Regions from separate parts of the Ensifer sp. R-19 genome, predicted to be linked through region 3. Evidence: riboswitches for the same ligand, from Rfam matches in the RefSeq annotation. Region 3 holds a riboswitch; each other region holds the start of a gene.
What was found. Region 3 has a riboswitch for cobalamin ahead of cobU (bifunctional adenosylcobinamide kinase/adenosylcobinamide-phosphate guanylyltransferase). Riboswitches for the same ligand answer to the same signal wherever they lie in the genome.
Positions count from the first base shown of each region.

Region 1: linked by a shared signal. The riboswitch ahead of nrdH (glutaredoxin-like protein NrdH) and the one ahead of cobU (bifunctional adenosylcobinamide kinase/adenosylcobinamide-phosphate guanylyltransferase) in region 3 are both predicted to bind cobalamin.
Region 2: linked by a shared signal. The riboswitch ahead of bluB (5,6-dimethylbenzimidazole synthase) and the one ahead of cobU (bifunctional adenosylcobinamide kinase/adenosylcobinamide-phosphate guanylyltransferase) in region 3 are both predicted to bind cobalamin.

Region 1 is NZ_CP184570.1:2,054,851-2,064,893, forward strand. It holds gene ACN9MO_RS28740 (substrate-binding domain-containing protein) at 1-886, opposite strand, end outside; gene ACN9MO_RS28745 (acylphosphatase) at 1,181-1,465, shown strand; gene ACN9MO_RS28750 (TetR/AcrR family transcriptional regulator) at 1,581-2,261, opposite strand; gene ACN9MO_RS28755 (multidrug effflux MFS transporter) at 2,469-3,665, shown strand; gene nrdF (class 1b ribonucleoside-diphosphate reductase subunit beta) at 3,750-4,724, opposite strand; gene nrdE (class 1b ribonucleoside-diphosphate reductase subunit alpha) at 4,904-7,057, opposite strand; gene nrdI (class Ib ribonucleoside-diphosphate reductase assembly flavoprotein NrdI) at 7,027-7,443, opposite strand; gene nrdH (glutaredoxin-like protein NrdH) at 7,456-7,677, opposite strand; cobalamin riboswitch at 8,076-8,300, opposite strand; gene ACN9MO_RS28780 (hypothetical protein) at 8,578-9,057, opposite strand; gene ACN9MO_RS28785 (LysR substrate-binding domain-containing protein) at 9,019-9,963, shown strand; gene ACN9MO_RS28790 (aspartate/glutamate racemase family protein) at 9,921-10,043, opposite strand, start outside.
Region 2 is NZ_CP184569.1:1,692,784-1,702,826, reverse strand. It holds gene ACN9MO_RS08280 (TolB family protein) at 1-204, shown strand, start outside; gene ACN9MO_RS08275 (hypothetical protein) at 370-1,020, shown strand; gene ACN9MO_RS08270 (ankyrin repeat domain-containing protein) at 1,108-2,103, shown strand; gene ACN9MO_RS08265 (sensor domain-containing diguanylate cyclase) at 2,349-3,896, shown strand; gene ACN9MO_RS08260 (LacI family DNA-binding transcriptional regulator) at 3,871-4,890, opposite strand; gene ACN9MO_RS08255 (phytanoyl-CoA dioxygenase family protein) at 4,995-6,188, shown strand; gene ACN9MO_RS08250 (SDR family oxidoreductase) at 6,278-7,090, shown strand; cobalamin riboswitch at 7,232-7,443, shown strand; gene bluB (5,6-dimethylbenzimidazole synthase) at 7,490-8,185, shown strand; gene ACN9MO_RS08240 (DUF2865 domain-containing protein) at 8,303-9,409, opposite strand; gene ACN9MO_RS08235 (acyl-homoserine-lactone synthase) at 9,537-10,043, opposite strand, start outside.
Region 3 is NZ_CP184569.1:1,852,053-1,862,095, forward strand. It holds gene ACN9MO_RS09000 (methyltransferase family protein) at 222-833, shown strand; gene ACN9MO_RS09005 (EamA family transporter) at 1,497-1,922, opposite strand; gene cobO (cob(I)yrinic acid a,c-diamide adenosyltransferase) at 1,922-2,566, opposite strand; gene cobN (cobaltochelatase subunit CobN) at 2,720-6,487, opposite strand; gene cobW (cobalamin biosynthesis protein CobW) at 6,589-7,653, opposite strand; gene cobU (bifunctional adenosylcobinamide kinase/adenosylcobinamide-phosphate guanylyltransferase) at 7,657-8,181, opposite strand; cobalamin riboswitch at 8,618-8,766, opposite strand; gene ACN9MO_RS09030 (adenylate/guanylate cyclase domain-containing protein) at 9,010-10,043, shown strand, end outside.

The DNA of each region.
Region 1 (10,043 bases), on a different replicon from region 3:
TCGCGGTATAGACGCCGGGCACGATCGGCTGTTCGGCCGGAACGGTCTCGCCGGCGGCGACCTTGACGGCGGTGTCGACTGCCTGCTTGCCCATCTGGTCCGGGAACTGCTGGATGACGCCGACCATGACCGGGTTGGTGTCGACGGCGTCGCGCGCTTCCTTCATGCCGTCAAAGCCGATGACCTTGACCTGGGATTCAAGACCCGCGGCCTTGACCGCGACGGCGGCTGCGAGGGCTGCATCGTCGCCAAAGCCGAAGATGCCGGTGATATCGGGATTGGCCTGCAGCATGTTCTGGGCCGCAGCCAGCGCTTCGGCGCGGGTAATGCCGGTCTGGATGGCGACGATCTCCATGTCCGGATGCTTGGCGATCGCTTCCTTGAAGCCGTTGACGCGGTTCACCACCGACTGGACGGTCGGATAGTCGATGACGGCGACCTTGCCCTTGTTGTCGAGGACCTTGGCCATCAGCTCGCCAGCCTTCACACCACCGGTGAAGTTGTCGGTGCCGATATGCGAAGTGACCGTCGCGCCATTGGCCGGAACGTCGACGGTGATCACCTTGATGCCGGCCTTCTCGGCCTTCTCGATCGCAGCGCGCACGCCCTGGCTATCGACCGGCGAGATGACGATGACGTCGACGCCCTTGACGATGAAATCCTCGACATCGGCGAGCTGCTTGTTGAGATCCTGGTTGGCGATCGAGACCTCGAGCTTGACGTTCTTGGCTTGCGCCTCGGCTTTCATCGCGTCGGCGAGCTCGATGTAGAACGGATGCTGCTGGGTGAGCAGCGATGCGCCGATGCCGTCGGCAAAGGCCGTGGAGGCAAGGAGCGAGAGCGCCGTGCCGGCGACGAGCGATTTCAGAATGCGGGACATGTTCATGGTTTCCTCCCTGGAAACGGCGCGGGCCTTCGGTGTTGTGCAGCCAAGCTGGCGAGGCCCTCCCACCGCCGTCTTGGTGAGGGCGTAAAAACCACAAAACTTTGCGCGCGTCAATTTTTAATAATACGCAAATAAAAAATAAAAGTATACCGAGGAAATTTACTATACCTCCCCACGGTTCATCGCAGCCTGCTGAGCAGCCGCAAGGGCTCCCTCCAACTTCGTTGCGCGGATGACTTGCCTTTGCCCCTCCTCGCGCCAGATAGCGTGGCAAACGGTGACGGAGACGAGATCATGTCTGAGACCAGCAAGACGGTGTTGGTCCGAATCCTCGGGCGGGTACAAGGCGTTAGCTTCAGGGTTTGGGCCCGTGACGAGGCGCAGAAGCTCGGTCTCGTCGGATGGGTTCGAAACGAAGCCGATGGCTCGGTTGCCGCTCTGATCAGCGGTCCGGAGGAGGCAATCACCCTCATGCTCGAGCGTCTGCATGAAGGGCCGCCGGCCGCATGGGTTTCGAAGGTCGTTGCCGAGTTCGTCGAAGCGCCGGAAGGCGTCAGCGGCTTTCGGATCACCAGATAGGCATTCGTGCCTCTCGTGATGCTGCCCAATACAGGTTGAGCTTCAGTTCTCCCGCCGCATCAGAGCGTGCGCGGCTGTCGCAATGGGCACAGCCCTGCGGCGATCGTGCGCGAAATCAATGTTGCGCTTCGAGACCGCTCGTTCTCCGCTCGCGGCCATAGGCACGGAGAAACGTCCTGACCGCCTGATGGGCGCTGACTTCCAGTTCCGCTTCGCTCGGGGCCTCGCCGAAAAGCCCGCCCATCTGCAAGTCTGCCTTGATCAGCGCGATGAACTGCCGGGCGGCGAGGTCGAAGTCATCGATGTCGAGCGGTGCTGAATGGGCGAGCCGGGCAAAAAGCGCCGCCAGCGCCCTGTCGGTCTTGCCCGGGCCCTGTTCCCGCCAGAACTGGAACAGATGCGGATAGCGATTGCCCTCCGTCGCGATCAGCTTCTGGATGAACTTGGCGTCCTGGTTGCAGATGCAGCTCTTGTTGAGGCGCACCGCAAAGGCGGCAAGCTCTTCCTCGAGGTTGTCGGCCTTTTCGGGAAACGTCGCGAGGATGGAGAACAGCATGCCGTTGGTGCGATCCATGATGTCCTGGATCACTGCCATGAACAGCGTCTCTTTTTCGCGGTAGTGGTTGTAGATCGTCTGGCGCGACACGCCGGCTTCGGCGGCGATCTCGTCGATGCTGGCACCGGAAAAGCCCTCGCGGCAGAAGACGTCCGCCGCGGCCTCCAGGATCGAAACGCGTTTCGCGAGTTGTCCTTTTTGCGCGCGGACGTCCGGTGAGGCGAGGCCAGATTTTTTCATGGACTGAAGATAGAGCCCATTGACGATTTAGACAATGCTGTCTAATTTTACATCTGTGTCCAAATTAATGGACTAAGTAGTCAGCGCAGGATGCGTCTCCCAAACGTTCGATCCTGGCACGACCGTCATCTTTCGAGTTTCAATCCCGGCGACAGCGATGTCGGCCCTGGGCCGGAGCGTTGTCGTGATTTCTGAAAGATCATTGCCATGACAGCGTCCTTCCTTCGCACGGCCATCGTCCTCGGTCTGATTTCGGCGATCGGTCCCTTCGCAATCGACATGTATCTGCCTGCCTTGCCGTCGATCGGCAAAGACCTGGCTGCCGAAACCGGCGTCGTGCAGCTCAGCCTGCTCTCGTTCTTCATTTCCTTTGCCATTTCGCAGCTCATCTACGGGCCGCTTTCCGATATCTGGGGGCGCAAGGCGCCGCTCTATCTCGGCATCGGCCTCTTCACCGTTGCCAGCGTCGGCTGCGCGCTCGCAACCGACATCGAAACCCTGATCGCCTTTCGCTTTCTGCAGGGTATAGGCGGCGCCGCCGGCATGGTTATCCCGCGCGCCGTCGTCCGCGACATGCACACCGGCGTTCAGGCGGCGCGGCTGATGTCGCTGCTGATGCTCGTCTTCAGCATTTCGCCGATCCTGGCGCCACTGGCCGGCAGCGCGGTGATCCAGTTCTACGGCTGGCGCGGCGTCTTCTATGCCGTGATGATCGCCGCCTTCATCGGCCTGATCCTCTTGTCGACCCAATTGCAGGAAACCCGACCCAAAAAGGACCGTGCCGGCAGCAGCGTGGCGAGCGCGCTTGCCGCATACCGCCTGCTGCTTTCTGACCGCAACTTCCTGACGCTCACCTTCATCGGCGGGCTCGGGATCTCGGGCTTCCTGGTTTATCTCGCCAACTCGCCCTTCGTGCTGATCGACCATTACGGGCTGACGCCAACGCAATACAGCATCGCCTTTTCGATGAATGCCGTTTCGTTCTTCGCGGTGTCGCAGGCTACCGGCTGGCTTGGCGAGCGTTTCGGCCTGGTGCGGGTGATGCACCTCGCCGTCGCCGCCTTTGCGCTGACGATGGTCACGATGTTCATCGTCATGAGCCTCGGCTTCAACCAGTTGCCCGTCATGGCCGCCTTCCTGTTCGTCGGCTACGGCGTGCTCGGGCTGGTGATCCCGACCTCGGCGGTGCTGGCGCTTGAGGATCACGGCGAAATCGCCGGCACCGCATCGGCGCTGATGGGCACGCTGCATTTCGTCACCGCCGCCGTCGCGATGATCATCGCGAGCGTCTTCTTCGATGGAACCGCTCTGCCGATGACCGGTGCCATCGCGGCTTGCGCGCTTGCCGCCTTCCTGCTGACGCAGGCAACGATCGGCCGCAGCCGTGTGGTCGCGGCGGAATAACCACACCCCTTTGATGCGCGGAGCCGCCCAAAGACATCATGTCCTCGGGCGGTTCTTCATGTTCCCGCAGGTGCCTGGGGTTCCTCAGAAATCCCAGTCCTCGTCTTCGGTCGCGACCGCCTTGCCTATGACATAGGACGAGCCCGAGCCGGAGAAGAAGTCGTGGTTCTCGTCGGCGTTGGGTGAGAGCGCGGAGAGAATGGCGGGGTTGACCTTGCAGGCTTCTGCCGGGAACAGCGCCTCGTAACCGAGGTTCATCAGGGCCTTGTTGGCGTTGTAGTGCAGGAACTTCTTCACGTCCTCGGTAAGCCCGACGCCGTCATAAAGGGCTTCCGTATATTTCGCCTCGTTGTCGTAGAGTTCGAGCAGCAGGTCGAAGGCGAAGTCCTTGATTTCCTGCCGGCGTTCCTCGGTCAGCCTCTCCAGGCCGCGCTGGAACTTGTAGCCGATATAGTAGCCGTGCACCGCCTCGTCACGGATGATCAGCCGGATCATATCGGCGGTGTTCGTGAGCTTGGCGCGGCTCGACCAGTACATCGGCAGATAGAAACCGGAATAGAACAGGAAACTTTCGAGGAAGACGCTGGCGACCTTCTTCTTGAGCGGATCGGCGGAGGCATACTGCTCCATGATCAGCGCCGACTTCTTCTGCAGAAACTCGTTTTCCTCCGACCAGCGATAGGCGTCGTCGACATCGGGCGTCGGGCACAGCGTCGAGAAGATCGAGGAATAGGAGCGCGCGTGCACCGCTTCCATGAAGGAGATGTTGGAAAGCACCGCCTCCTCGTGCGGAGTGATGGCATCCTCCATCAGCTTGACGGCGCCGACGCCGTTCTGGATCGTGTCGAGCAGCGTGAGGCCGGTGAAGACGCGGATGGTGAGCTTCTGCTCCTCCGGCTTCAGGGTCGCCCAGGAGGGGATGTCGTTGGAGAGCGGCACCTTCTCCGGCAGCCAAAAATTGCCGGTAAGCCGGTTCCAGACCTCCAGATCCTTGTCGTCCTCGATGCGGTTCCAGTTGATGGCGCGGATGCGGTTTGCTGGCTTGGTGTGCATGTTCATTTCGTTGTCCTCTCGGGCGTGGACGCCCCTCATCCGCCTGCCGGCACCTTCTCCCCGCTTGCGGGGAGAAGGTGTATGCCGCGCCATCTCGCATAATCTGGGCCGTCAGTGTGGCAGGTACCCTCTCCCCGCAGGCGGGGAGAGGGTTAGGGTGAGGGGCACTTAATGGGAACGCGGCGCTACAACGCGCAGGAAACGCAGCCCTGGACCTGCGTGCCCTCAAGCGCCATCTGGCGAAGGCGGATGTAGTAGATCGTCTTGATGCCCTTCTTCCAGGCGTGGATCTGCGCGCGGTTTATGTCGCGCGTCGTCGCCGTGTCGCGGAAGAACAGGGTCAGCGACAGGCCCTGGTCGACATGCTGGGTCGCAGCCGCATAGGTGTCGATGATCTTCTCCGGCCCGATCTCGTAGGCGTCCTGGTAATATTCGAGGTTGTCGTTGGTCATGAAGGCGGCCGGATAGTAGACGCGGCCAATCTTGCCTTCCTTGCGGATCTCGATCTTCGAGACGATCGGGTGGATCGAGGAGGTCGAGTGGTTGATGTAGGAGATCGAGCCCGTCGGCGGCACCGCCTGGAGGTTCTGGTTGTAGAGGCCGCCTTGCGTGACCGCCTGTTTCAGTTCCAGCCAATCGTCCTGCGTCGGGATGCGGATGCCGGCCGCTTCGAACAGGCCCTTCACCTTCTCCGTCGCCGGCAGCCATTCGGCTTCGGTGTATTTGTCGAAATATTCGCCTGACGCGTATTTCGAGTTCTCGAAGCCCTTGAAGGTCACGCCCTTCTCGACCGCCAGCCGGTTGGATGCGCGGATGGCGTGATAGGTCACCGTGTAGAAATAGATGTTGGTGAAATCGATGCCTTCCTCGGAGCCGTAGAAGACGCGCTCGCGGGCGAGGTAGCCGTGCAGATTCATCTGGCCAAGGCCGATCGCGTGGCTGTCGTCATTGCCCTTCTCGATCGAAGGCACGGAAGAGATGTGGCTCATTTCGGAGACGGCGGTGAGCGCGCGGATCGAGGTCTCGATCGTCTGGCCGAAATCCGGACTGTCCATCGCCGCGGCAATGTTCAGCGAGCCGAGATTACAAGAGATATCCTTGCCCATCTTTGCGTAGGAGAGGTCGTCGTTGAATTCGCTCGCCTCGCTCACCTGCAGGATTTCCGAGCAGAGGTTGCTCATGGTGATGCGCCCGGCGATCGGGTTCGCCCGGTTCACCGTGTCCTCGAACATGATGTAGGGGTATCCGCTCTCGAACTGGATTTCGGCAATGATCTGGAAGAAATCGCGCGCCTTGATCTTCCGCTTGCGGATACGAGCATCCTCGACCATCTCGCGGTACTTCTCCGTCACCGAAATTTCGGTCAGCGGCACGCCGTAGACGCGCTCCACGTCATAGGGCGAGAACAGATACATGTCCTCGTTGTTGCGGGCGAGCTCGAAGGTGATGTCCGGGATGACGACGCCGAGCGACAGCGTCTTGATGCGGATCTTTTCGTCGGCATTTTCCCGCTTGGTATCGAGGAAGCGCATGATGTCCGGGTGGTGGGCATGCAGATAAACAGCACCTGCCCCTTGGCGGGCGCCAAGCTGGTTGGCATAGGAGAAGCTGTCTTCAAGCAGTTTCATGACAGGGATGATGCCGGAGGACTGGTTCTCGATCTGCTTGATCGGCGCGCCCATCTCTCTGATGTTGGTGAGCGACAGCGCCACGCCACCGCCGCGCTTGGAGAGCTGCAATGCGGAATTGATCGCGCGGCCGATGCTCTCCATGTTGTCCTCGACCCGCAGCAGGAAGCAGGAGACGAGCTCGCCGCGTTGCTTTTTACCGGCATTGAGGAAGGTCGGCGTCGCCGGCTGGAAACGCCCGGAAATGATCTCATCGACGAGATCGCGGGCAAGTCCCTCGTTGCCGCGCGCCAGTGTCATGGCCACCATGCAGACGCGATCCTCGTAGCGCTCCAGGTAGCGCTTTCCGTCAAAGGTCTTCAGCGTATAGGACGTGTAGTATTTGAACGCGCCGAGGAAGGTCGGGAAGCGGAACTTCTTCCCATAGGCGTGGTCGTAGAGATCGCGGACGAAGTTGAAGGAATACTGGTCGAGAACCTGCTGCTCGTAGTAGCCCTCGGTCACCAGATAATCGAGCTTCTCCCTGAGGTTATGGAAGAAGACCGTGTTCTGGTTGACGTGCTGGAGGAAGTATTGTTTCGCCGCCAGCCGGTCTTTGTCGAGCTGGATCCGTCCCTCTTCATCATAGAGGTTCAGCATTGCGTTCAGCGCATGATAGTCCAGCGCCGCTTCCGTCGCCTTCAGGGGGCGTTCGAGTGTTGAGACGTCCAAAATCGTTCCATCCCGTTTCTGACATTGGCGACGTCCTCCTCTGTTCCGAGAAGCTCGAACCGGTAGAGGTAGGGCACCTGGCACTTGGCCGCGATGACGTCGCCGGCGATCCCGTAGGTCGCGCCGAAATTGCTGTTGCCCGCAGCAATGACGCCGCGGATGTGAGAGCGGTTGCCCGCATCGTTGAGGAAGCGGATGACCTGTTTCGGCACCGCACCCCGGCCGTCATCGCCGCAATAGGTGGGCACGACCAACACGAAAGGCTCGGAAACCGTAAGTGAAGCCTTACTTTCTTTGAGCGGTATGCGCGCTGCGCGAAGGCCGAGCTTTTCGACGAAGCGATGGGTGTTTTCCGAGCGGCTGGAAAAATAGACGATCAGGCCCACCGCCCGTCTCCTCTAGGAAAGCGCGCTGATCTTGTCGGGGCGAAAACCCGCCCAGTGTTCGGGGCCGGCGACGACGACGGGAAGCTGCATGTAGCCGAGGCCCTTGACCGTTTCGAGCGCGTCTTGGTCGATGGAGATATCAATGACCTCGTAGTTGACGCCCTGGCGATCGAGCGCTCGGTAGGTCGCGGTGCATTGGACGCAGGCGGGCTTGCTGTAGACGGTAACGTTCATTTCTTCCTCGTTTGGTCGGCTGGATGAGAGCATGAGAAGGCGCACGGACACGCAGCCGCGATCCGGCGAAATGCAGGGCTGTCATGGCTGTGGCTCGCTCGGATCTGGACGCCCGGGCATGCCTCTTCGTCAGCTGCGCGGGAAACCGCGCCTCTTGATTGGCGAGCGATAGAATTTCAATGACGCGGACATGACTTCACCCCGAAGCTTTCGACAGGCTGCCGGGGAGATGTCGAGACGATCAGGCAGGCTCATCCTGCCGCACGACAGCGCCGTGCGTCCTATCAGACGCGCAAAGATCGCTGTAGCACTTCGATTTGCTGCATGTTTTTATCCTTAAATCGGCGACGATTTAAGGAAACATGCAGTAGACTCAACCCCTCCGGACACCCGCCCGTGGACGTTTGTTGCTCGAGGCAGGTCTCCTGGCTCACGGGTCTCAGCTTCCATCCCGACCTTCCCGAGGCCTCATGCCTCAGTGGTCCAATTCCGGACAGTCGCTCGCCGTCTACAGTTGCGGGGGCAGCTACGGCATAGCCTAGCGAAAACTCGCCGACGCACCGTATTCCCGTCTTAGCTCTCAATCCCTGCGAATCGAGAGAACCTCGAACACTAGATATAGTAGTTCATCGCAAATCTGCGTCAATAGGTTCGAGGTGCCCGAAGCCGGGGTGAGATCGCCGTGTGGATAACAAGGAGTAAACGGCGGGAGGCGGCGAAACCTGTGGGTGAAGAACTTCTCGGCTTTGAGCCCCGCGCTCGCTCCGTTGCGATCACTTGCGAAGGGGCTTCGGCACGCCGCTTTTAGAAACGCCACGCCGGATCTCTCCCGAATTCGGTCCGCGGGCTGGGAAGGTGGCAGATCACGATAACTGCGCTGTGTCTTGCCTCTGCGCTCCGTCAATCGCAGAGCGACATGCTTATGTCTTTGTTTTCTCCGGGCTGGGCTCGAGGCGAAGCCCTTGCCATTTGCGGCGCGTCGCCGCAATCCCGCTCCGGCGAGGGCGGTGACCTGCGCGGATCGTCGTCCTTCGGCCAATGCCAAGGATCGGCACCATCGCCGACGCGCGCCCGGATGGTCTCCTGATCTCGCGTCAGCCCGATATCCTTCAGCTGGAATTCGCTGAACGTATCGATGGCGATGATTGGGTTGAGTGCGTTGCCGGCCCAGTTCAGGGCATGAAGGATCGTTGATCGCACTGCGCTAAGCATTGCTATCCTCTTTGTTTTTGCTGTTGTGTTCACGAAAAAAGTGAGGATTTTTGCTGCTTCGCGCAAAGCGATTTCTCGCATGCTGGCATAAAGAATGCTTATCTCAGGGCCATGAGCAAGATTCCTCCCATGAGTGCCGTGCGCGCCTTCGAAGCGGCCGCCAGACATCTGAGCTTCACCCGCGCCGCCGACGAGCTCGGCATGACGCAGGCGGCGGTCAGCTACCAGATCCGGCTGTTGGAGGAGCGCATCGGCACGCCGCTCTTCGTTCGTCTTCCGCGCGAGGTTCGGCTGACGGCGGCCGGGCGGCAGCTGGCGCCGAAGGTGACGGAAGCGATCGACCTTCTCGGGGCGGCCTTCTCGGAGATTGCCGACAAGACCGAACACCACCTGCACATTTCCGTGCTGCCGACCGTCGTGTCGAGCTGGCTCGGCCAGCGGCTCGCCTCGTTCCAGACGGCCCATCCGAACATCAGCATCCGGGTGCACATGTCGACCGAGCTGATCGACTTCAAGCGTGACGCCATCGATCTCGTGGTGCGCAGCGGCAACGGCGACTGGCCCGGCAACGACGTGTTCCCGCTTTTCCCTATCGATTACATGCCGGTCTGCACGCCGTCTTTCATGGAGAAGCACCAGCTCAGGCATCCCTCGGACGTCCTGCGTGTACGGCGCTTCGGCAACGCCAGCTGGTGGCGGCGATGGATGATCGAAACCGGGGTGGAGCCACCGGCGAGCAACGGTACCGAACTGATCTTCGACGTCCAGGCGATGGACGTCACGACGACTTTGAACGACCATGGCATCGCGATTGCCGTTTCAACCTTCCTGATGGACGAACTGAAGAGCGGCAGGCTCATCCGGCCCTTCGACCATGTGGTAAGAGATGGTCGCGCCTATTGGCTGGTCTATCCGCAGAGCAGCAGGCGGCAGAAAAAGATCCAGGCTTTTCGCGATTGGATTATTGCCGAGGCCGACGCATCGAATGCGCTGCTGGCGACAGTCGTGGGCGATTCCAGGTCGGCATCACCTCAAGCCGGGGTTGGAGCGAGCGCGCTCATGAAACCTGAATAGGGCTTGCTGAGCGGCGACGCATAGGCCCCGCGCTTGCTGGTCATAAGTCCCTGTGACACGAGTGCTTCCGCCTGCTTGAC
Region 2 (10,043 bases), 160 kb from region 3:
AAGCATCTGCTGGTGCTCTCCTATGACGGTGATGTTTTCGATCATCCGAGGGATCTCGATGTCCGCCTGCGGCTGATGGATATGGACGGCGGCAACCCGCGCATCCTGTTCGAACTTTTCGGCGGGCAGGGAACCATCAACGTTCCCAACTGGTCGCCGTCAGGCGATCGCTTCGCCTTCGTTCGGTATCAGCCTGAAAGCTGAGCGCGCTGGACAAGTATAAGGGCAGCGTGCTAGCGATGACCTCGTTCGCAGGGCGCATCCGATCCGCGGGAAGGGCAAGGCCCACCTGTCTCACTGAACTTGGTTGCCACACCTCTTTTCAGTCTGTGGGCGCGGATACCGGACGTGAATGAAAGGAGGTCTTTCATGATCGCGCGCGATCTTCCCGCGAACCTTACCCTCGAAACGATCCGCAAGCAGGCCAAGGCTTTTCTGAAAGCCGTGAAGGCCGATGATGCCAGTGCAAGGCAGCGGGCGTTTCCCTATTTTGCCGATCCCGCTGCAATGGGGCTCCAGGATGCGCAACTGGTGCTCGCCCGCGAGTTCGGCTTTTCGAGCTGGACACGGCTGAAGCGGCATCTTGAGAAATCCGGGAGCAATGCACCTGCAACCGAGCAGCTTGCAAACCGCTTTCTGTCTCTGGCGACCGTCTCCTACTTCGGCGACATAGCCGCTGATCCCGAGCGGTTCACCCAGGCGCTTGCACTGCTGGAAGAACATCCCGAAATCGCCGGCGACAGCATCCACGTTGCAGCCGCGCTCGGCGACGTAGAGGCAATTGACCGCTGGCTCGATCGCGATCCGAAACTCGTAGGCAAACGCGGCGGGCCGTATGACTGGGAGCCGTTGCTCTACGCTGCCTATGCCCGGGTTCCCGGCCATTCCTCTCTGCCCGCCGGCCGACGCCTGATCGAACGGGGTGCCAGTCCCGATGCGCATTGGCTTGACGACGGTCAGTACCGCTTCACGGCGCTGACGGGCGTCTTCGGCGAAGGCGAGGCCGGCCCCGAGCGGTAGCCGCAACATCCGGATTGCGTCGCTTTCGCGCGGCTGCTGCTCGATGCCGGTGCCAGGGCGAATGACAGCCAGGCGCTCTACAACCGGATGTTCGAGCCGGACAACACGTGCCTCAAGCTTTTGCTCGACTATGGCCTTGGCGCCAACGATCGGAACAATTGGCTGGTTCGCAACGATGGCGGTTTCGTTGAAAACGGCGAACGCGTTTTCGACTACCAGCTCGCCTGGGCGCTCGAAAAACGCATGGGCGAGCGCGTGCGCCTGCTGGTCGAGCATGGTGCCGACGTCAATCGTCCCATCAAGGGCCGGACGCCCTATCAATGGGCAGAGCTCGGCGGTGATGCGGCGCTGGCTGCGTTTCTCGTTTCGCGCGGGGCAACGGAGGCACCGCTGGACGATGTTGACCGGCTGGCCCGGGCTATCTCAGAAATGAAGGCCGATGCGGCGAGGGCGCTCGTTAATGCGGATCCGACGCTGATCACACGCGCGCAGACCGCGCATCCGGCGCTTCTGCACGAGGCGGCGGGTGACGACAGGCGCGCCGAAGCCACGCTCATGTTGTCGCTCGGCTTCGACGTCAACCGCATGACATCGCGCACGCCGCTGCACGTGGCGGCACTGCACGGCAATGTTGATATGGCGAAGCTGTTGCTCGATCACGGTGCCAATTCAACGGCCCGTGATCCCTACCACCATGCGCCGCCGATCGGCTGGGCCGAGTACAACGGCAAGGCCGAGATGGTGCGCTTCCTGAAGGAGCAGCCGCTGGATATCTTCGCGGCCGCGGCCTTCGGCATGGTCGAATGGGTTGCCGAAATCCTCGATCGGGAGCCAGAGTTGCTCGAAACGCCGTTCGGAAGGTTCCGGGGGCGCGGCCGTCCGGAACCGCAACAGGATTGGATGACGCCACTGGCGTTCGCCGTGGTCAACGGGCAGCCGGCCGCTGTGCGGCTGCTTCTCGATCGAGGCGCAAACGCCGGCATAGGTGACGGTGTCGCGGGCCCCTCGATACGAGATCTGGCGCGTGACAAGGGCAATGAGGAGGTCATCGCATTGCTGCGCCCGGCAGCCGTTCCGAAATAGAACGCTCCGTCCAAATGGGGAGCGCTGACATTGGTTTGCGCTCCCTGTAATCCGCCTGCGACTGCTGATTGCTGGCGGATTCAGCCGGTTGAAATCGTTAAGTATTTCAACACCAGCTTATTTAAGCCAAACTTTGATTTTGATCGCTACGGTGCTGCCCAAGTTGGCCGCCGTGGCTGCGTATCGCGCTTGGAGAGGCGCGAGAATGCGCGCGACAGCCGGCCGGACGAGGGGGCGATCGCATCATGGACAAGACTTTGCGGCTGGCGAAGCGGAGCAGAACGGTTTGGGCGATCCATGCCGCCTGCACGCTGGTCGCGGTTCTGATCATCGCGAGCCTCATTTTCGTTCTGGATCGGTCCGTCGCCGAGGCGGGTCGCTTCGGCCTTTCGGCGGAGCGCCGGCTGGTGGCAACCGAACTGCGCCACCAGATGGATGCCGTCGTTCAGTTTCAGGCGCAGCTTTCCTTCTGGGACAAGACCTACGAAGAACTGGCCAAGGGGCACGTCAGCGACGCATTCGTTGCGGACGAGCTGTCGGGCTGGCTGTGGGAAGACTACGGCTTCTCCTGGCTGATCATGACGGACGTGGATCACAGCACGTCGACTGTGTTGAAGGACGGTGTTGCGGTGCCGAGCGAGACGGCCCGTGTCCCGCTCGAAGAGGTCGATGACCTGCTCGACGAGGCCAAACGCCGTTACGATAATGTGCTCAGAAACAACCACGGCTCCTACGTGCTGGATGTCGTGACGCCCGACCCGCAATCGCTGATGCCGTCCGTACCCGGGATCCACGCCATGGACTTGCGTGAGATCGACGGGCGCATGAGCGTCGCGGTGGTGCAGGCGGTCATCCCGGAAACGCTGGTCGTTCCAGCGGGGCGCCGGGCACCGGTGCTCATGGTTTCGGTGCGACCGGTGACGGCCAAGATGACGCGAGAGATCGCGGCGCGTTTGGGCGTCCGGGGGCTTGCTTTCGTGCCATTGACCGAGCGGCCGGAGGGCAGCGTTTACACATCGGTCGGCCGCTGTTCCGACGCCTCCTGTCTGGTGGCGGCTTGGATGCCGCAATCTCCTGGCGGGTTCGTGCGCGCCGAGTTGCTACCGAGCGTCATCGTGATGGCAATCGTCGCAGCGCTGCTGATGGCGTTCGTTGCCTTCCGCTTCTCGACGCTCTTTGCCGCCTTGCAGCAGAGCGAGGCGCTCAACCGGCATCTCGCCAAGCACGATCGGCTGACGGGGCTGCTCAATCGCAGCGGTTTCGACGACATGCTGGCAGCGGCGCTGTTGAAGGCAAAGACGCACCCGTTCACGCTCGTCTATGCCGACCTCGACGCGTTCAAGGCGGTCAACGACCGCTATGGTCATGCGGCAGGCGACGCTGTTCTGGTCGCCATGGCCGAGCGTTTCCGGAACCGCGCCGGACCCAACGGTACTGTGGCACGGCTCGGCGGCGACGAGTTCGCAATCATCCTCGGCGATTGCAGCGAGGCCGAAGCCCGTGGGCTTGCGGCCGGTCTTGTCGCCGATGCGCAGACACCGGTTGGGTTCAACGGCCAGCTGCTGGTCGTCGGCGGCAGCGCCGGCATCGCCTTCGCGCCGCGCCATGGTTTGACCGCGCGTGCCTTGCTGCTGGCGGCAGATGAGGCGCTCTATCTTGCCAAGCGACGTGGCCGCAACCGCGTCGAGACCGCTGACGATACGGTGCTGCCGGGTGAAACCACCGGCGAGCAGCCAACCGCCGGACCAAGCGGCCTGGGCGATTTTTCTACTCCGGTACGTTATAGGGCGTGATGACCACCACGGCAGAAAGCTGAGGGCCGACTGCGGCGGACGGCACGCGGCCGTAAAGCATGATGGTGCGGAAGGCCGTGCGTGCGTCGGTCTTCAGATCATGATGCAGGACGAAATGAACGCGCCGCGCGCGCAACAGCGCCAGATTGTCCTCGTCGAGATCATGGGCGATGTAGAGCGCGCAGTTGCGGTTGAGGCGATCGAAGGCCGCGAGCACAGAGCGGTTGCCGCCACCGATCGAATAGGCGGCGTTGATATCAGGGTTGGCGGCGAGTGCTGCGTCCGCCAGCGCGCCGGTTTCGCTATCGCGACCATGCCCCTCGCTGATCTCGACGATCCGGATTGTCGGATAGTGCTGACGCAGCACCCGGCGAAAGCCGATTTCGCGCTCTTCCTCACCGCGGAAGCGGCCACTGGATAGCGTCACGAGGACCGTGGCCGCGGCACCTGCAAAGCGTTCGCCAATCAGATAGGCAGCCGTTTCTCCGGCCGCCCGGTTGTCGGCGCCCGCATAGGCGGTGCGCTGGGAGTTGGGAAGGTCGGTCACCAGCGTCACGACGGGAATACCGCCTGTCTCGAAGCGTGCGACGGCGCCGACGATCTCGGGCACATCCGGTGCCTTCAATACGAGCCCGTCGGTTCCGCGCAGGCGTATGCGGTCGAGCAGTTGCACGATGTCCTGCGGGCGCATGGTCTCGGCGAAGTGAAAACGGCAGCGAAAGATCGTCGGCGCCAGTGTCATGGCTTCGCTTTCAAAGGCCCGTCGTACCGCATCGGTAAAGCGCTCCGGCGCCTCCATGACGATGTCGATCGCGAACTTGCGGCCCTGTATATCGAGCCCCGCCTGCTGCTTCTCCAGCTCCTCGATGGCCGCGCGAACCCTGGCGATGGTCTGGCGGCGGACACCCGGGCGCTCGTTGAGCACGCGATCGACCGTCGCGGTGCTGAGACCGGCCTGAAAGGCGATGTCCTTGACCAGATAGGGATGGGCCACCGCCGCTGCTCTCCTGATGGATTTTTGATGGATTCCTGCTCTATATCATGTTTTGCCGCCGCCTATAGTCGTGCCCATCAAGATGTTCCGGAGGAGGAAACGCGATGAAGACCGACAACAGGGCGAGGCAGCGGATCGAGCGCATCTGGCTCACCGAAGCGGCCTGCGATATCGAGGCGTTCCGGGCGGAGGTCGAGCGCCGGACCAGCCTGGCCGACTATCCCTATGCTTCGAGCTGCGACCAGAACGTGTTGATCTACAATAGCGACGAGCTGATTGCCGCCTGCGGCGATGCAGAAACGCGGCGGGCGGTGCTTGCCGAAATCTGTGAGGCGCTGGCGACCGGCCCGGGTGTGGCGGTGTTCAAGCGCGCCTTTGCCGATACCGCCGCGGTGGATGTCGCGAGCACCGTCTTCGACGAGATCATCGAGGAGCAGCATCGCAGCAACAGCGGCGGCGGCGACCACTTCGCCAAGCCTGGCGCCAATGATCGCATCTGGAACTCGCTGGAAAAGCACTGCCTGAAGGCGCCGGCGAATTTTGCCGCCTACTACGGCAATGCCATCATTGCGCTTGTCAGCGAAGCCTGGCTTGGGCCGAATTACCAGATGACGGCGCAGGTGAACCGCGTCAATCCGGGCGGCGCGGCACAATCGGCGCACCGGGACTACCATCTCGGCTTCCAGACCGCCGCGGTGATCGAGCGCTATCCAGCGCATGTCCACAAGCTCTCGCCGGTGCTGACGCTGCAGGGCGCGGTCGCCCACTGCGCCATGCCGCTTGAAAGCGGGCCGACCCTGTTCCTGCCCTATAGCCAGACCTATGTGCCGGGTTATCTGGCGCTCAATCGGCCCGAGTTCCGAGCCTATTTCGACGAGCACCATGTCCAGCTCCCGCTCGAAAAGGGCGATGTCGTCTTCTTCAATCCGGCGCTCTTCCACGCGGCCGGCAACAACCGCTCCACCGACATCCGCCGCGTGGCGAACCTGCTGCAGGTGTCCTCGGCCTTTGGCCGGACAATGGAAACGGTCGATCGACTGACGATGAGCGCGACGCTCTATCCGGCGTTGAAGGTTTTGCTTGGCGGGGGCAAACTGACCAATGCAGAAGCGGCCAATGCCATCGCGTCCTGCGCCGAGGGCTATTCCTTCCCAACCAATCTCGACCGCGATCCGCCGCTTGGCGGGCTGGCGCCAAAGACCCAGGCGCAGTTGATGCGCGAGGCGCTTGCCGCGGGAGCAAGCGAGCAGGATTTTCGGGCCTCACTCGACGCGCAGGCGAAGCGCAAGCTGAGTTGACGGGTCAGTCTCACAATTGACAGGCTCCCGGCGCATTTCGCTCGGGAGCCGTAGCTGTTTCACATCATCATTTGCGAGGGAGGAACTCGATGAACGGACAGATGCAAGGCAAGGTCGCCATCGTCACCGGCGGCACGCAAGGGCTGGGCGCAACGATCGCCCGCCTATTCGCCGAACGCGGTGCGGCGGGCATCGTCATTTGTGGGCGCAATGCCGCCAAGGGGCGGGCGAAGGCCGAAGAAATCGGCAAGGCCAGCGCCGCGAAAGTGGTCTATGTCGAGGCCGATCTTGAAAAGGTGGACGGCGCGCGCAAGGTCGTTGCCGCCTGCGATGCGGAATTCGGTCGGGTCGATGCGCTGGTCAATGCCGCCGCCATCACCGATCGCGGCACGATCCTGGACACGACACCGGAACTCTTCGACCGGATGTTCGCCATCAATGTGCGGGCGCCGTTCTTCCTGATGCAGGAGACGGTGAAGGTGATGCGGCGCGAGCGAACGGAAGGCACCATCGTCAATATCGGCTCGATGTCGGCAATGGCCGGGCAGCCCTTCATTGCGGCCTATTGCTCGTCGAAAGGCGCTCTGGAGACGCTGACCAAGAACACTGCCTATGCGCTTCTGCGCAACCGCATCCGCGTCAACGGCCTGAATATCGGCTGGATGGCTTCCGAAGGCGAGGACCGCATCCAGCGCGAATTTCACGGCGCTGCCGCGGATTGGCTCGAAAAGGCGGCCGCCAGCCAACCCTTCGGCAGGCTCGTCGATCCGGCCGAGGTGGCGCGAGCCTGCGCCTACCTGTCTTCGGCGGAATCCGGGCTGATGACCGGATCGGTGATCTGCTTCGACCAATCGGTCTGGGGCGGCTATGACGGTTCGCCCCATCCGGTGGCGCCGCTCTAGATCACGATGATTTTGGGTCGGATCGATCCAAAATCATAAACGTGATCGGTCCTTAGAAGTTAGAGCGGAATGCGGGCGGAAAACTGCGTGCACTTTTCCTCATCCCGCTCTGACGGGCGCTTGTCTTTCGCTAGTGGCTGTGCCCTTATGACGCCGTCAGGTGCCCGCGCAAGCGGGAGAATCGGGAATCCGGTGTCATTCCGGAACGTGCCCAACGCTGTGACGGGGACGGTCGCCTCTACAAGTGCCTTGAATTGATTCAAGGTTTTGCCACTGGATCTTAAATCGATCTGGGAAGGTGAGGCGACCGGTTGAACCGAAGTCAGAAGACCGGCCTGGCGAGATAGACCGAACCCCGCGCGGACGGCGGGAGGTTTTCGCATTGTTGGGGATCGAACGATGCTGACTGAACCGAAGGGCGGCCTTGCGGCTGCCGGTGCCTTCTCGCTGGATGAGCGGGAGGCTGTCTACCGCGCTATCGAAACACGCCGCGACGTGCGCGACGAATTCTTGGCAGAGCCTCTTCCCGACGATCTGGTGAAACGCCTGCTTGCCGCGGCGCACAGTGCGCCGTCGGTTGGCTTCATGCAGCCCTGGAATTTCGTACTGGTGCGGGGGGCAGAAACGCGCGAGCGCGTCTGGCAGGCGTTTCGCCGCGCCAATGATGAGGCGGCGCTGATGTTCGAGGCAGAGCAGCAGACCAAATACCGCTCGCTAAAACTCGAAGGCATTCGCAAAGCACCGCTCAGCATTTGCGTCACCTGTGACCGCACGCGCGGCGGCGCCGTCGTTCTCGGCCGCACGCACAATCCGCAGATGGATGTCTATTCGACGGTTTGCGCCGTGCAAAACCTGTGGCTTGCGGCCCGCGCCGAAGGAGTTGGCGTCGGCTGGGTCAGCATCTTTCACGAGGCCGAGATCAAGGCGATCCTCGGCATTCCCGATCATATCGAGATCGTCGCCTGGCTCTGCCTCGGTTATGTCGATCGCCTTTACCAGCAGCCCGAACTGGCGGTGAAGGGATGGCGGCAACGCCTGCCGCTGGAAGAGCTGGTGTTTGAGGAAGGCTGGGGGAACTGCGGCGAGAGTTCCTAAAACCCGTCTCGCAAAAGTGCGCAGCGGTTTTGCGATAACGACGTGCGAAGTATCAAAAACTTAAAGTGCAATGAGCGAATCTAAAAGATCGCGACGCGCTTTAAGGCGGCGCCAGGATCAGTTCTGGACCGGTTGATAGGCCGGTCCCTTCGGGTGCTTCAGGTCGATCGAGGTTTCTTCCTGCGGCAGGAAGGTCGGGCCGACGACGCGCACCTTGCTCTTGGACGGGTCGTAGGGCCGCTCCTCGGCCGGCGCCTTGGCGGTCGTGGTGTCCGCCGGTTTCTTGGTTTCGATCACGACGATGGATGACTGATCGTCGCCGATCTTGGTGCCGGTCGTCTTCGGCGAGGTTGCGGCAGTCTGCGGTATCTGGCAGCCGCACATGCCAGGCTTGCTGATGCCGCGGGTGCGATAGGCAAACGCATTGGGCATTTCGGTATAGGGTAGCCCGGTCACGGCCGAGACCATCTGTTCGCTCTCTTCCGTGTTGATATCGTGGAAGTAGAGTTCCGTTTCGGCGCCAGGGCAGCGCGCCCGGCAGGCCTGTTCGTCCCGCGGGAAGTCGGCCGGCGTCGCATCCGAGGAGATCGGGAAGAAAGCGCCGTCGCAGGTGCGCACGCACATGGTCCTGAGCGTTCCGCGATAATAGCCATCCTGCGGCGCATAACCATCTTCGCCATGCCCGAGCATCGGCCCGTAGGCGTCCTCAGGTGGCAGGTCGGCAATGATGTTGCGGTGCGTTTCGGGCTCTTCGGGCTCGACGCTGGCGAACTCCTCGCTGTCGCTGTAGCAGCCGTTGATTTCAAGCGCGGCAAGGATGCGGCGGCGGCTGTCTTCGCTGCCGCCGGCGACGATCTGCTCGCGCTCCGACTTCAGCATGCGCAGATTGTCTTCCATCTCGGCGATGAGGCTGTCGAGCTCCCCGCAGCTGTCGGGGTCGCCGCCATCGAAGGTGACGACGCTGCCGCCACCGCAGCCCGCGCGGCGGCGGTCGTTCTTCGCCCGGCGCAGCTCGATATTCTGTCGTGAGATGGCGCTGGCATAGTCCCGGGCATCCGCAGTGGTGGCGACCATGTCGGGCAGTTGCGCAAGCCGGGTATTCAGCCGGTCGCACACGGTCGATGCCAGCGAAGGATCGGCACCGACCAGGGCCAGCGGCACAAGCACCACAGCGACGTGTTTCAAGCGCGGGAACACGGGCGAAGTCTCTTCCTGATGCCGCATGATGCCGGCCTTCTGATATGGGCGGCTGCCAGCGGCAATTCCTGTTTCACCTCCATCATAGAACTTGTCGGTGATCGTGCAACGACAAGCGGCGGTTTGCGTTAACGGCTCCGGCCGGCGATGGCATTCAAGCGGCGCGGGCGGTTTCGAGCGACATCGGGCGTTCGAGAACGGTGCCTTCGATGGCGGCAATGGCCTTCATGCGCTGAAGTAGGTCGTCAGTCACTTCCCAGGCGACGGCAACGGCGAAGACCGAGCCGATGCGATGGGGTTCGGCGATGCGTTCGCCCGGGCATCCCATGCGCCGGAACATGCGTTCCAGGAACACGTCGGTGACCGTGACGATGTGGCTGATGCCGGAGGCGAGACCGAGTTCGCCGACGCCGCACATCAACTCGGCGGCGGCGATCGTCACCTGATTGGAGGCACGGTCCTGCGAAATCTCGGGCTCGATGCAGAAGCGGCTCGATTCCCACACCGAAGCGCTGCGGATTTCCGGATTGTCGCCGAGCAGGATCGGGAAGGTATCGTCCAGCATGTTGGGACCGAGCGTCGGCAGCAGCCTCAGCGAGCCACGCAGCCGGCCGTCGGGAGCGTAGGATAGCACGTAGAGCGGGTTCGCCGTGTCGTAGTT
Region 3 (10,043 bases):
CAATGTGCGGATATGGCGGTGAAATCCTCCCTAGGGCCTGACGAGCATTCCCTGTCATCGACACTCGCTGATACAAAATGCGCTAACCAAAACGAAAGTCGAGTGCGCACCCCCTTGAACCTCTAGCCGCTAGAGATTGCAACTTGCAGGAAATGCGTCGCGGAAGTCGGGCGAGCCAGAGACTGTGAGACAGGCGCCCGGCCGCAAGCGTCCCCCTGTCGTTGCCCAGAGGTTCCAATGTTCACCACTTCCTGCCCGCCATCCTGATGCTTATCGTCGGCCTGTTCACGCTGGCGCTGGCAGCGCTGCGCCGCGTTCAATCCGGCCGCTCACCCGTCGTGCTGACCTATGGCGACGATGCCGAGGGGTTTGCAGGCAAACTCTTTCGCGTGATCGTGGCGGCGCTGGTGGTTCACCTGCTGGCGGTCGCCGCCTTTCCGCAGGTTGTCGACGCGGGATTCGGCCGCATCCCGGCCCTGGACACGCCGTCCATCGCCGCGATCGGCCTCGTGCTGATGGCCCTCGGCGGCGGGCTGACCATGCTGTCGCAATCGGCGATGCGCCGTTCCTGGAAGATCGGCATCCCTGAGAAACAGGACGCGCCGCTCGTGACCTCAGGCCTCTACGCCTTCTCGCGCAACCCGATCTATGTCGGCATGGTCACGGCGCTGATCGGCACGGTGCTGGCGGTGCCCAACGTCGTCTCGGTGGCGCTGGCGCTTTCCGCCTGGATCTCGATCTCCTACCAGATCCGCATGGAGGAAACCCACCTCTCCCGCGCTTTTGGCGAGGCATACAGTGCCTATTGCGGGCGCGTCCGCCGGTGGGTTTGATTTTGACGGACTGGCAGCAACTACGTCACCGGCTTCAGTCGCGACCAAGACCGTCTCTGTGAGCTTTGAACAAAAAATAGGCGGTTCCTGAAATTACATAGGCCGACATCATGTTGATCATTAACACTAAAATATAAAACACAGACGCACCCCCATGAGAACATGAAGATACGAGCAACGATGGAATGATGAAAACGTTACTGCTCAGAAACATTATCGCGAACGGGAAAATACACAATGACCCGACAATAGTGACACCAACAAAAAGGAGAGAATTGAACTTATACGAGAAATATAATGCAACGACAAAACTGAAAAATACTACGATCGATAGGAGCTTATGCGAAATGTAAATTGAGTTCGCGATCCAATAAGATGCACTCACACATGTTTCGAGGCTCAGCCCCTCGATCCCGAGCCGCCTTACGATTGCCTGATCGTCGAACAACGTTAAGTATAAGTAGACAACAATGGTCGCGAAAAGAAAACTGACGGACAAGAATACCGCATAGGGACCAAATGCCTTTCTGAGGCCGACATCGCCGTAATTCATTTTGGAAATACCATTTAGCGCTGAGCAGATACCATCCATTCAGTTACCGCGATTGCCTCTTAAAGTTCAGTGAGCAAATCGCTTCGAAGCAACAAACCGATCATGAAACCTCAAAACACCGCCAGAAGCAGCGCGCCGGCGGCGATGAACACGACGCCCAGCCAGTTCATCAGGTTGAGCTTTTCGCCCAGGAACAAGACGCCGAAGATCGCGACCATGACGATCGACAGCTTGTCGATCGGCGCCACGCGGGCGGCGTCTCCGAGTTTCAGCGCCCGGAAATAGGCAAGCCACGAAGCGCCCGTGGCAAGGCCGGACAGTGCCAGGAACAGCCAGGTGCGTCCGGAGATTTCCGATGGCTTCTGCCACTGCCCTGTCGCCGCCACGATGGCGGCGATCACGCAGAGGATGACGACGGTGCGGATCAGCGTTGCGAAGTCGGAGTTGATCTGCGCAACCCCGACCTTGGCGAACACGGCCGTCAGGGCAGCGAAGGCTGCCGAAAGCAGCGCCCAGAACTGCCAGCTCTGGCTCATCAGAACTCGACGCCCTGCTGCGCCTTGATGCCAGAGCGGAACGGATGCTTGATCAGCTCCATCTCGGTGACGAGATCGGCAATCTCGATCAGGTCTTCCTTGGCGTTGCGGCCGGTCAGGACCACGTGGGTCATATGCGGCTTCTCTTCCTTCAGGAAGCGAACGACTTCTGCGACGTCGATATAATCATAGCGCAGCGCGATGTTGATCTCGTCGAGCAGCACCATCGAGTTGCGTTCGTCGCGGATCAGTTCCTTCGCCTTTTCCCAGGCCTTTTCCGCCATCGCCACATCGCGGGCGCGGTCCTGCGTTTCCCAGGTGAAGCCCTCGCCGAGCGTGTAGAACTGGCAGACGTCGCCGAAATGCTTTTCGATCAGTTCGCGCTCGCCCGTCGCCATGGCGCCCTTGATGAACTGCACGACGGCGCAGGGCATGCCGTGGGCGATATGGCGGAAGATCATGCCGAAACCGGCGGTCGACTTGCCCTTGCCCTTGCCGGTATTGACGATGATCAGGCCCTTCTCGTCGGTCTTCGTCGCCATGATCTTTTCGCGGGCGGCCTTCTTCTTCGCCATCTTCATGGCGTGGCGGGCATCGTCCTTCTCGGCAACAGGTTCTCCGCTGTTTGTCGTCTCGTCGCTCATGATAACTCCCTCGATTTCCGGTTGGCGGGATGGATGCAGAACCGCAGCTCTGATCCCGCATCTGTTCCTTTTCCGTATTTCACTGAACGCGAAACGGAACCCAAGTCTTTGCTTCCAGGCAATTCCGGACGGAAAACCGTGCCCGGAGCTGCTCTATTCGTTGCCGGCGCGAAGCCGGGTGGCGGCGCCGCTGATGCCACCAAGTTCAAACCGCGCCGAGTTCGAGCGCGGGGTCCAGAGATTGCGGTCGATCGCTTCCAGCAGCCGCTCGGCAAGCTCGGCAAAGGCGGCGGGGTTCTTGTCGCGCAGAAACTCCGCCACCCGCTCGTCGACGACGAAGGCCTGATAGGCGGCCTCGAAGTGATGGTCGCGCACCGCACCCGTGGTCGCGGCAAAGGCGAACATGTAGTCGACGGTGGCGGCGATCTCGAAGGCGCCCTTATAGCCGTGGCGCATGACGCCATCGATCCACTTGGGATTGACGACGCGCGCCCGCACGACGCGGCCGATCTCTTCTTCCAGCGAGCGGATGACCGGCTTTTCCGGCCGGGAATGGTCGTTGTGGTAGATCGCCGGCCTGGTGCCACCGAGATGCTCGGCGGCAGCGCTCATGCCGCCTTCGAACTGGTAATAGTCGTCGCTGTCGAGCAGGTCATGCTCGCGGTTGTCCTGGTTCTGCACCACCGCCTCGATCGAGCGCAGGCGCTCCTCGAAGAGATCGCGCTCGGCCTTGCCCTCCTCGCCGGCGCCATAGGCATAGGCGCCCCAGGTGAGATAGGCCTCGGCGAGATCGGCTCTGCTGTCCCAGCCTTTCTCATCGATCAGCGCCTGCAAGCCGGCGCCGTACGCTCCGGGCTTGGCGCCGAAGATGCGATAGGAGGCGCGGCGCGCGGCCTCGGTGGCGTCAACGCCTTCCGCCTCCAGCCGCCGGGTCTCGGCGCGCATGCGCGCGGCGATCATGTTGTCGGCATCGTCTTCCTCGAGTGCGCCGACGGCGCGGATCGCCTTGTCGAACAGCGCGATCTGGTCCGGGAAGGCATCGCGGAAGAAGCCGGAGATGCGCAGCGTCACGTCGACGCGCGGCCGGCCGAGCACCGCGAGCGGCACGATCTCGTAGCCCGTCACCCGCCGCGAGACCACGTCCCAGACGGGCTTGGCGCCGATCAGCGCCAAGGCCTGGGCGATATCGTCGCCGCCGGTGCGCATGTTTGCCGTGCCCCAGGCCGTGAGCCCAAAGGACGACGGCCATTCGCCGTGATCCTGCAGATAGCGGCGGATCAGCAGTTCGGCGGACTTCTTGCCGAGCTCGTAGGCGGCCGGCGTCGGCACCGAGCGGCTGTCGACGGAATAGAAGTTGCGGCCGGTCGGCAGCACGTCCGGCCGGCCTCGTGTCGGCGCTCCAGAGGGACCGGGGGCGACGAAGCGGCCATCGAGGCCGGTGAGAAAGCCGGCCATTTCCGCAGCACCAGAGCCCGTGATCGAGGGCTTGAGGCGGGTTTCGATCTCGTCGAGTACGGCTTGCGTGTTCGTCCAGTCCGCCGGGCAAGGCTGCTCACCCGAGACGAGGCTTGCCGCCAGCAGCTCGATGCGTTCGACCGTGTCGCCGGCAGTGCGCCAGGGGGCGTCGGAGATGTCGGCGAGGATAGCCGGTTTCGGGCCTGTCCACACGTCCGACATCACGCAATCGAGCGGATCGAAGGCGAGTCCCGCATCCGCCGCGATCGCCCGCTGCAGGCTTTGGTCGCCGCCTTCGCCAAGCCCGCGTGGGACGCGCGCCAGAGCCACGGTCAAGTCCGTCAGCAAGCGCCCGTCCGGCGCCACGCCGAAGATATGCAGGCCGTCGCGGATCTGCATTTCCTTGAGGTCGCAGAGATAGGCATCGAGCTTTTCCAGCGCCTTGTCGTCGCTGTCGCCCTTGTCGATACCGGCATCGCTGTCGAGGCCGATGTCGCGCACGAGATCGAGGATCTGGCGGCTCAAGAGCCGGAGCCGTCGCGGATCGCCGCCGGCGGCGTCGTAATATTCATCGACCAGCGCTTCCAGGTCCTTGAGCGGCCCGTAGGATTCAGCGCGCGTCAAGGGCGGCGTCAGATGGTCGATGATGACGGCGCTGGTGCGGCGCTTGGCCTGCGTGCCTTCACCCGGATCGTTGACGATGAAGGGATAGATATGCGGCAGCGGCCCGAAGATCGCCTCGGGATAACAGGTCTCGGACAGCGCCAAGGCCTTGCCCGGCAGCCATTCGAGATTGCCGTGCTTGCCCATATGCACGATGGCCTGCGCGCCGAACTGATGGCGCAGGAAGGCATAGAAGGCGAGATAGCCATGCGGCGGCACCAGGTCCGGCGAGTGGTAGCTTTCCTTCGGATCGATGTTGTAGCCGCGCGCCGGCTGGATGCCGACGATGACATCGCCGAAGCGGGCGAGCGGCAGCGCGAAGCCGCCGTCTTGGAAGAACGGATCGGCCTCGGGCGCGCCCCAACGGCCGCCAACTTCATCCTGAATCTGTTTCGGAAGCGAATCAAAGAAGGCGTTGTAATCGCTGAGCGAAATTGTTTCTCTAATTTCACGATCACGGCCTGCCGCATTGGTCGGCCCGGCCATCAGGTAACGCATCAGCGCGTCGCCATCCTCCGGGACGTCGCCCACCGCATAGCCTTCTGCCGTCATGGCACGCAGCACTTCGACGGTGCCGGCCGGTGTGTCGAGACCGACGCCATTGCCGAGGCGCCCGTCGCGGTTCGGATAATTGGCCATGACGATGGCGATCCGCCGGTCGGCGGGTTCGGTGCGACGCAACTTCGCCCAGTTGACGGCAAGGCTGGCGGCAAAACGCACCCGATCTTCGAGCGGCTCATGCCCGACAATGTTAGCCTCGACTTTCGCATCGTAGATCGACGCCGCCTTGAACGAGACGGCGCGCGCAAGGATGCGGCCATCGACCTCCGGTAGCGCCACGTTCATCGCCAGATCGCGCGCCATCAGCCCCTGCGGCGATGTCTCCCATTGCTGCCGTGATGAGCCGGAGAAGATCACCTGCAGCACCGGCGCGCCGGTTGATTCCAGCACCGTCGGCTGACGATCGGCGCCGGGCGAAGAAACGGCAAAGCCGGTGGCATTCATCACCACGTCGGGTGGGGCTTCGGAAAAGATCGATTGCAGCGTGCCGACGGAGACCGCATCCTTGAGGCTGGAGACGAAGACCGGCAGTGCCCGAACCCCTTGCACCTTCAGCGCATCGATCAGCGCTTCGACCGGCCGCGTCTCGCCGCTCTGGACGAGGGCGCGGTAGAAGCAGATGGCGATGGTGGGATTTGCGCATGCGGGGGCTCCAGCCCCCACAACACTCAACCAATCCGAAACCCCGATCACGCCCCGCCCCGGCCACCAGATGCCGGCTTTCAGCAAAGGCTTGGCCGGCTGCGGTTTCTCGGCGCCTGAAACCAGCGCCTCGGCATAGTCGAGGAACAGGCCGGCATTGTCGGCGCCGCCCTCGTTGAAATAGGCCCAGAGCCGCTGGCGGTCATCGGCCTCAACCGTAGAAAACGGTTCAAGGCCCGGGTCCGGCTTGTCGTCGCCCGGCAGCACCGCGATCTGGAAACGGTGAGCGACGGCCGCCGCATGCAAGGCTTCGAGCAGATAGCGGAAATAGCTGGCGCCACCGAGCGGCCGGACGACGATCAGCTTCGCATGACGTGCCGTGCGCTCGACATAGGTATCGACCGACATCGGGTGCATCAGGTTCATGAGGCTCGCAATGCGCAGGCTCAGGCCACCGTCACGCCGGCCGTGGGCGGCGGCGATCGAGGAGAGCTCGGTGTCGGCGGCAGACAGGAACAGGATGTCGGCCGGCGTTTGCCCAAGGTCGATCGCCTCGTTGCCGTCGGCGATCGTTCCTTTCTGGGCGAGAAGCAGATGCATGATCTTGTCCGTTCGGGCAATTCCGAACGGAAACGCGTGAAGCGGCTTCCGTCCGGAATTGCGTTATTTCAATGCGTTAGATCATTTCATTCAATGAACGATCAGACGAGCGCAGCAATCGCAGCGCGCACCGCCGCCTCGTCCATGTCGTGCAGGCCGATGACGACGAGGCGCGTGCCGCGCTTTTCGCCGGCCGCCCAGGCCCGGTCGTAATACTGGTCGATGCGGGCACCGACGGCCTGGATCAGCAGGCGCATCGGCTTGCCGGGCACATCGGCAAAACCCTTGAGGCGCAGCACGTCGTGCTCGGCGATGACGCCCTTGAGGCGATCGATGAAGGCGGCCGGATCGGCGATGGCGCCGAGCTCGACGACGAAGCTGTCGAACTCGTCATGGTCGTGCTCCTCGCCCGCTTCATGCTCCATCTCGTGGTGCGACTTGCGGTTGGCGATATCGCTTTCGGTGCCGACGCCGAGGCCGAGCAGGATGGCGGCGGCCACCTCGCCGTTCTTCGCCTCGATCATGGTCGGCTTGCGGCTGGTGCGCGAGGAAACCTCGTCGCGTACCGCCTTGAGGCCGGACGCGTCGATCAGATCGGTCTTGTTGAGCACGATCAGGTCGGCAGCGGTCAGCTGATCCTCGAACAGTTCCTCGATCGGGCTTTCATGGTCGAGATTGTCGTCCTCGACGCGCAGCGCATCGACCTTGTCATGGTCGTCGGCAAAGCGGCCGGCGGCAACGGCAGCGCTGTCGACCACGGTGACGACGCCATCGACGGTGACTTCACTGCGGATATCCGGCCAGTTGAAGGCGGCGATCAGCGGCTGCGGCAAAGCCAGGCCCGAGGTCTCGATGATGATATGGTCCGGGCGGTTTTCGCGCTCGAGCAGCTTGGTCATGGTCGGGATGAAATCATCGGCCACGGTGCAGCAGATGCAGCCATTGGTAAGTTCGATGATGTCGTCCTCGCTGCAGGCCTCCGCACCGCAGCCCTTCAAGACGTCGCCGTCGACGCCGAGATCGCCGAACTCGTTGATGATCAGCGCGATGCGTTTGCCGTCGGCGTTCTGCAGCAGATTGCGGATCATCGTCGTCTTGCCGGCGCCGAGGAAGCCGGTGATGACGGTCGCCGGGATCTTGCCGTGGCTGGTTCTCGCAGTGGTCATTATTCAACCCTTCATTTTCAGCGGCAAACCGGCCGCGACAAAGTAAACTTCAGCGGATTTCTCCGCAACGATCTGGTGAAGCCGGCCGGCATGGTCGCGAAACTCGCGGGCCATGCGGTTCTCGGGCACAATGCCGAGGCCGACTTCGTTGGAAACGAACACGAGGCGCGCCTGCGCCTGCGGCAGGTAGGCAACAAGCGAGGCGAACTCCGCCTCGATGTCGCGCTCTTCGAGCATGAGATTGGTGACCCACAGCGTCAGGCAGTCGATCAAAACGACATGGGTGGGGTCGTCGATGCGCCGCAGAATGCCGACGAGATCGACCGGCTCCTCATGCGTCGTCCAGCCTTCGCCACGGCGCGTCCTGTGATGATCGATGCGCGCACGCATTTCGTCGTCCCAGGCGCGGCCGGTGGCGACATAATGTTTGGTAAGGCCGGACGTTCCGACGAGCTTCTCGGAAAAGCTGGACTTGCCGGAACGGGCGCCGCCGAGGACCAGGACCGGTCCGGCGCTGGGATTGCTCATCGTGACCGCGCCAAGGTCAGCGGCAGATGGCAACAGCCGTGCGACGCGCCGGCGGCGCGTTCGGGAAAGTATCTGAGAGCCAAAACAACCTCCGTGATGGCGTTGGAGACGACACGTCTCCTCGGGCGGAATGCCCATGTCGGGTGGCAGGTCTCCTGGCTCACGGCGTCACGGGCCCCACATCGCCTCGCCCCGAATGGACGAGGTTCCGATGTGAGGACCCGAGCGGCCCGCCTCACCTTCCCGGCGCTTTCCAGTGCCACAGCGAACCTTTGCGCGTCGTCTCCGACGCATGGGTGCTGTGGGCGACATCATGAAAGGCGGACGATTCGTAGAAGAAGAGGCGTCCAACCCGGCTGATCACGATGCCACGCCAGTGGCTTTTCCGGCTCGATTCCGCACTGCCTCGATTGCCCCATGCAACCGGCTGGCAGCTCTGAATTTGAGCCCGATGGCGAACCCTGACCGTTCTACAGTCGCGGGGTCGGCTGCGATAAGGATGCCCGGTTTGGGTCCATCCGTCACATTCCCAATTATTCCCCCCAATCGCCACGACAAGGGGGAACCATCCAACATCCGATGATTAGGAAGCGGGCGCCGCAAAGTCAATCGACGCTTGCGACACCTCCCCGGCCGACTTGCGTCGCGCGACGATTTGTCGAGCGCGAAGCCGCACCGGACATGAGGCGAATGGCAGATCGCGAACGAACATATTTTAGCAATTACAGATGTTGCGTTAAACTGCAGCGCCGCGCGTCCTATGGACGTGCAAAGGTCGCTGAAACATCCTGCAACCGACCCGAGGGGCTTCGTTTATCCGGTAGGCACATGGAACGCAGGCTCGCCGCCGTGATGATTGCCGACGTTTGCGGCTATGGGCTGCTTACCCAGGCCGACGAGGAGGGTACCTGCGCCCGCTTTCAGGCCGACCTGCACGAACTATTCGAACAAAGCATCGAGACGCATCGCGGCCGGCTGATCAAGACCATGGGCGACGGCCTGCTGGTCGAGTTCCACAGCGTCGTCGAGGCAGTCCGATGTGCGGTCGAGGTGCAGCGCGCCAAATCTGATAGTCGCGGTGTGGACGCGGGGCGGCTGCAATTCCGCATCGGCATCAATCTTGGCGACGTGATCGTCGAGGGCGACGACATCCACGGCGATGGCGTCATCATCGCCGAGCGCCTGCAGGGCCTGGCCGAACCGGGCGGCATCGTCATCTCGGGCACCGCCTACGACCAGGTCGAGAAGCACCTCGATGTCGGTTTCGTCTTTCTCGGCGAGCAGCGTCTGAAACACGTCGAAAAACCGGTTCGGACCTACCGTCTCTGGCTGGACGAAGCCCACGCCCGCAAGCCGAAGGCCAAAGCGCACCGCGGGAGACGCTGGGCCGCGCTGGCCGCGGCATCTGCCCTTGCATTCGCAGCCGCCGTCGGTGCCGCCTGGTGGCGCCCGTGGCAGCCGCCTGCCGACATCCGTCCGGCTCAGGCCGTGGACTTCAGCCAGGCAGACAAGCCCTCGATCGCCGTGCTTCCCTTTGCCAATGTCAGCGATGACCCCAAGCAGGAATTCTTCGCCAATGGCATGACCGACGGCCTTGTCACCGAACTGGCCCAGATCTCCGGCCTGTTCGTCATCGCGCGCAACTCGACCTTCACCTACAAGGGGAGATCGGTGACAGCCAGGCAGGTGTCGGAAGAGCTCGGTGTCCGATATGTGCTTGAAGGCAGCGTCCAGCGTGCCGGAGAGCAGCTTCGCATCAATGCGCAGCTCATAGATTCCCTTGATGGCGGGCACGTCTGGGCCGGAAAGTTCGACGGATCGCTCACCGATGCCTTTGCGCTGCAGGACGAAGTGATGCGCGG